2 regions of the Vibrio kanaloae genome follow, and region 1 is predicted to be linked to the other one. Evidence: predicted binding sites of a transcription regulator. Region 1 holds the regulator's gene; the other holds the start of a gene.
What was found. Region 1 encodes CRP, which controls carbon source genes, mostly activating them, when cyclic AMP is high. Its sites were predicted from a motif close to TGTGANNNNNNTCACA; they were not measured.
Positions count from the first base shown of each region.

Region 2: a site for CRP is predicted at 1,201-1,216, ahead of OCV24_RS02485 (CTP synthase). Genes of this name have one in related genera too.

Region 1 is NZ_AP025497.1:303,615-306,814, reverse strand. Features, by position in the region: gene OCV24_RS01365 (YheU family protein) at 1-204, shown strand, start outside; gene OCV24_RS01360 (phosphoribulokinase) at 282-1,151, shown strand; gene crp (cAMP-activated global transcriptional regulator CRP) at 1,392-2,024, shown strand; gene OCV24_RS01350 (DUF1338 domain-containing protein) at 2,129-2,920, opposite strand; gene astD (succinylglutamate-semialdehyde dehydrogenase) at 3,132-3,200, opposite strand, start outside.
Region 2 is NZ_AP025497.1:498,604-501,803, forward strand. Features, by position in the region: gene relA (GTP diphosphokinase) at 1-60, shown strand, start outside; gene mazG (nucleoside triphosphate pyrophosphohydrolase) at 353-1,150, shown strand; gene OCV24_RS02485 (CTP synthase) at 1,301-2,941, shown strand; gene eno (phosphopyruvate hydratase) at 3,022-3,200, shown strand, end outside.

The DNA.
Region 1 (3,200 bases):
CCATGGCAAGACATCGCGCCAGAGACACTGGAAAACCTCATCAAAGAGTTCGTACTGCGTGAAGGTACAGACTACGGCGACGTAGAGGTTTCATTACAGAACAAGATTGACCAAGTGAAACATCAATTAGCCTCGGGAGAGGTCAGCATCGTGTTTTCTGAGCTACATGAAACCGTTGATATCCAAGTCATAAAACGCTTCTAGGCTGCGCTTAGAAAGGAGCCGTGTTATAGTAAAAGTCGATTGCTAACAAGTATGTTACTCAAACGACAAGGGTTGTCATGTCCGCTAAACATCCAATTATTGCGGTGACGGGTTCATCTGGAGCCGGCACCACCACTACCTCAGAAGCCTTCCGCAAAATGTTCAATATGATGGACGTGAAGGCCGCTTGGGTTGAAGGGGATAGTTTCCATCGCTTTACTCGACCAGAAATGGATGTCGAAATCCGCAAGGCACGCGCGCAAGGTAAGCACATCAGCTACTTTGGTCCACAGGCTAACGATTTTGGCGCATTAGAAGAATTCTTCCATCAGTATGGTAATGAAGGCACCGGTAAAGTACGGAGTTATCTGCACACCTTCGATGAAGCCGTGCCTTACAATCAAATGCCAGGTACCTTTACGCCATGGCAAGAGATCCCTGAAAATTCAAATGTGATGTTCTACGAAGGCCTACACGGCGGTGTAGTAGACGGAGACATCAACGTCTCTAAACATGTCGACCTGCTAATCGGTATGGTGCCAATCGTGAACCTTGAATGGATACAAAAATTCGTTCGTGACACACGCGATCGCGGGCACTCGCGTGAAGCAGTAATGGACTCAATTGTTCGTTCAATGGATGATTATCTTAACTACATTACTCCTCAATTTTCACGTACTCATATCAATTTTCAACGAGTTCCAACCGTAGATACATCCAACCCACTCAACGCCAAAGGGATCCCTAGTTTAGACGAGAGCTTCGTAGTTATACGTTTGCGTGGCATCAAAAACGTCGATTTCCCATACCTTTTGGCAATGATTGATGGCTCATTTATGTCTCGCCACAACACGCTTGTCGTGCCAGGAGGAAAAATGAGTTTTGCTATGGAGCTCATTGTAAGACCAATCCTGCAACAGCTCATCGAAACCGGAAAAATAGGTTAACGGTACGTCGTTCTTATTGATTACTTTTCATACCGTGATCATGTGCACAATTTTGCGTAAAAAATCGTAGCTTGGTCACGATTAAAATCAAGAAATAGTACCTGAAAAAGGATACTATTCTTAAACGAAACACAAGATAGCTTGCAGCACTCAACTAGTGCTCTTATCCTAACGAGTCAATCCAGGCTTAGCTAAAATACGGAAAGCAGCAAGCATACCCTGCAGAGGAAGTAAGATATTATGGTTCTAGGTAAACCCCAAACCGATCCAACATTAGAGTGGTTCCTTTCACACTGTCATATTCATAAGTACCCTTCAAAAAGTACTTTGATTCATGCTGGTGAAAAGGCAGAAACCTTGTACTACATTGTGAAAGGTTCTGTGGCAGTTCTTATCAAAGACGAAGAAGGTAAGGAAATGATTCTTTCTTACCTAAACCAAGGCGACTTCATCGGTGAGCTTGGCTTATTCGAAGAAGACCAAGAGCGTACTGCGTGGGTTCGAGCAAAATCTCCTTGTGAAGTTGCTGAGATTTCTTTCAAGAAATTCCGCCAACTTATCCAAGTGAACCCAGACATCCTGATGCGTCTTTCAGCGCAAATGGCAAGCCGCCTACAAGTAACTAGCCAAAAAGTTGGTGACTTAGCGTTCCTTGACGTAACCGGTCGTATCGCTCAAACGCTACTAAACCTAGCGAAACAACCCGATGCAATGACTCACCCTGACGGCATGCAAATCAAGATCACTCGTCAAGAAATTGGCCAGATCGTTGGTTGTTCTCGTGAGACAGTAGGTCGTATCTTGAAGATGCTAGAAGAGCAGAACCTAATTTCTGCACACGGTAAAACTATCGTGGTATACGGCACTCGTTAATCTCGATTAGCTGAGCCAAAAATTTGAAAGCCACCAAATGCAAATTTGGTGGCTTTTTTTGTTTTTTGAAGATGCGAGAGCGTTACGAAATAGAGCTTCGTCCGTTAACCGTTGGTGCTTTCAAAAATCTTGTCAGCCGATGCTGCGACAAACCCGGTATAAAGCTCACCATTCGCCATCGCATAGCGCTTAGCAAACTCATAGAAGCCACCAGGAATCGTCTCATTGCCTTCAACAAATGAAACTGGGACTTTATCTGCCATTGTTGATGATTGTTCTAATAAGACCTCTGGAGAGCCTTTAACCTCACCTCCAGACGCATTGATAGTGAATCCCGACTCATTCAGATAGTCATTCACGGCCTGCACTTCATCGAATTTATTAAGTTGGTTCACACTCACCGTAAAGTGGTTAGCTCCATATCCATGAGCCGCTAACCAAGACGCGTATTCACTCTCTTTTGCTAGCACTTGGAAATCTGCGAAGCTCAAATCCCAGAGACGACCACCAAACAAGAATTCATGACCTTGAAGCTGACTTGCATCAACTTGCTCAACCAACTTAGCAACGATCTGTTGCAACTCACTTGAGCACTCTTCTACCTTCAATTCACTAATGAACACTTTCGGCTGTTTTGGATCTGGATGCTCGTAATGCTTAGCAACTAGCTTCTTGCTCTCAAACAGGTAATCGCCACACGCTTTATAACCTAACTCAAGGAAAGGCTTAGCCAGCGTTTCAATTCCCAGCGGAGCTACATTGAAAGTACGCAGTGCAATATGATCATTAATCAGCGCTTCGTCTTCTTTTAGCAACTGGTGTACTTTCTCAGCCGATGGGCACAGCCTGTGAATGTAATCATCCCATAGTGATTTAAATAGTAGATCGGGCGTCATGGTGACTCCTTGTCAGAGATTCTAGCAAGCTAGTAATTTGGATTAGAAAGGGAGAGGCTGAGACACAAAGTCAGCAGCCATCAGCCTGTGACATACTTGTTCTATTATTATCTACCGCCCAATCTAGGTGTCAGGCGTGATGGAAAAGGAAGCGATAACACCACTTCCCTATTTCCAGTTTAACGAATGAGCTTAGTACTCATAGCCTAAATTACAGCTCAAGACCCGGGCTAAATGTCGCGGGCAATTGAGTTTCGTCACCTTCCATTGAAGCCATAGG
Region 2 (3,200 bases), 190 kb from region 1:
CGAGTGACGAGCCGAGTAGAACAAATCAAAGATGTCATGTCGGTTAAACGCCTAGGCTAGTTTTTACGTCGTACTTGGCCTTCTAACTGTGTTAACTGCACTATACTCGCTTCATCACATAGGCAAGCTATGCTCAGAAGTCTCGTAAGTTTGTTGCCTTGTTAGAAGAACCAAGTACTTAGTAAAAACCGAACAATGCATTGAATGACGCGTTGTTTAACAAGAAAAACAGAAAGGTGAGTGGTTTTGGCTGCTCACCTTTTTTAGTTCTAGTATTTTTTTAGTTTGAGAACCTTTTAGTTTCAGTGAAGCTATAAGTTTAAACATCAAAGACAGTAATAGGAAGAAAACGATGGATCACCCGATTGAACACCTTGAACAGATTATGACTAAGCTGCGCGATCCTGAGGGTGGCTGTCCTTGGGATTTAAAACAAAATTTTGAAACAATTGTGCCGCATACTATCGAAGAAACCTACGAGGTGGTGGACGCGATTCACAACAAAGACTGGCCGAACCTACAAGAAGAGTTGGGTGACTTGCTGTTCCAGGTGATTTTCTACAGCCAGTTAGCTAAAGAACAGGGGTTGTTTGAGTTCTCTGATGTGGTTGATGGTATCAATGAGAAGCTAACACGTCGCCATCCGCATGTGTTCTCTGATACCGAGTTTGCCAGTGATGAAGAAATTAATGCCAACTGGGAAGCTGAAAAGGCCAAAGAAAAAGCACAAGCAGGCAAAACTCAAGAAAGTATTCTAGACTCAATACCAAACTCGCTACCTGCACTTTCGCGTGCTACAAAGATTCAAAAGCAGGTTGCGAAATTTGGCTTTGATTGGGACGCTATTGGCCCGGTGGCAGATAAGGTTTTAGAGGAAGTTGACGAAGTGTTGGAAGAGGCGCTGAAAGTAACACCGAACGAAGATTTGATTGAAGAAGAGTTGGGAGATCTGTTGTTTGCGACGGTTAACTTGGTGCGACATTTAGGTAAAAACCCAGAAACGGCGCTGAACAAAGCTAATCTAAAGTTTTCTCGTCGCTTTAAAGGGGTGGAACAAAAAGTTCGTCAGCAAGATAAAAATTTAACCGACTTTTCTCTACAACAGCTTGATTCTATGTGGGATGAGGTCAAAGTAGAAGAGAAAAGATAATCAAAGCTTTTATCATGAATTGATTTGAAGCAAAAAATAAAAAATTGCAGTGTGATAGATTTCACGTTGTGGCGATAAGGGGCTTCTGGTATATTTTCATCCCGTCCAGAAGTAATCCATTTCCCTCATTCAACCAATTTCAGGTTAAACATGACGACAAATTACATTTTTGTTACTGGCGGGGTTGTATCCTCTCTAGGTAAAGGTATTGCAGCAGCGTCTCTTGCTGCTATTTTAGAAGCTCGTGGTCTTAAAGTGACTATGATGAAGCTTGACCCTTACATCAACGTTGATCCAGGCACTATGAGCCCAACTCAACACGGTGAAGTGTTCGTTACGGAAGATGGCGCTGAAACTGACCTTGACCTTGGTCACTATGAGCGATTCATTCGCACCAAGATGACTAAGCGTAACAACTTCACTGCAGGTCGTGTTTACTCAGACGTACTCGCTAAAGAGCGTCGCGGTGATTACCTAGGTGCAACTATTCAGGTTATCCCGCACATCACTAACTCTATCAAAGAGCGTGTTATTTCAGGTGCATCTGGCCACGATGTTGCGATCGTTGAAGTTGGTGGTACGGTTGGTGATATCGAATCTCTACCATTCATGGAAGCGATTCGTCAGCTAGCAGTTGAACTAGGCCGTGAACGCGCAATGTTCATGCACCTTACTCTAGTGCCATACCTAGCAGCAGCGGGCGAAGTGAAAACTAAGCCAACGCAACACTCTGTAAAAGAGCTACTGTCTATTGGCATTCAGCCAGACATCCTAGTTTGTCGTTCAGACCGTAACATTCCTTCGAACGAGCGTAAGAAAATTGCCTTGTTCTGTAATGTGCAAGAAAATGCGGTTATTTCTATGCGTGATGTTGACTCTATCTACAAGATCCCTCAGCTTATTAAAGCTCAAGGCACTGATGAACTTGTATGTAAGCGTTTCGGCATCACGGCTCCAGAAGCTGACTTGTCTGAATGGGAACAAGTTATTTACGAAGAAGCTAACCCAACGGGTGAAGTGACGATTGGTCTGGTTGGTAAATACATTGAACTACCGGATGCCTACAAATCAGTTAATGAAGCGCTAAAACACGCGGGCTTGAAAAATCGCCTAAGCGTTAATATTAAATACGTAGATTCACAAGACCTTGAGTCTCGTGGCGTAGAGCTTTTAGAAGGCCTGGATGCAATCCTAGTGCCTGGTGGCTTCGGTGATCGTGGCGTTGAAGGTAAAATTCTTGCTGCTCAATACGCTCGTGAAAACAAAGTACCGTACCTAGGTATCTGTCTAGGTATGCAAGTCGCGCTTATTGAATACGCTCGTAACGTTGCGAAAATGGAAGGGGCACACTCTTCTGAGTTCTGTTCTGAAACTAAGTACCCAGTAGTTGGTCTTATCACTGAATGGACTGATGGTGAAGGTAAAGTTGAAGAGCGTACAGAATCATCTGACCTAGGCGGCACGATGCGTCTTGGTTCACAGCTTTGTCACCTAGCGAAAGGGACGAAAGCTTACGAATTATACGGTAGCGCGACGATCCATGAACGTCACCGCCACCGTTACGAAGTGAACAACAATCTTCGTCCACAAATCGAAAAAGCGGGCCTGAAAGTATCGGGTCTATCTGCGGACAAGAAGCTGGTTGAAGTAATTGAAAACCCGAACCACCCATGGTTTGTTGCTGCTCAATTCCACCCAGAGTTCACTTCAACACCTCGCGATGGTCACCCATTGTTTGCAGGTTTCGTGAAAGCGGCTGGTGAGTTCCAGCGTGGCGAATTAGAGAAATAAAAGGAATACAGGTAGCTGCGTAGGTTGTGCTGCTACCTTTAAATTTGACATTTATATATTCAACGAGAAGGAAACATTCAATGTCTAAGATCGTTAAAGTTCTAGGTCGTGAAATCATCGATTCACGTGGTAACCCAACTGTAGAAGCTGAAGTACACCTAGAAGGCGGTTTCGTAGGTATGGCTGCTGCTCCATCTGGCGCATCTACTGGTTCTCGAGAAGCTCTTGAGCTACGTGACGGCGACAAATCACGTTTCCT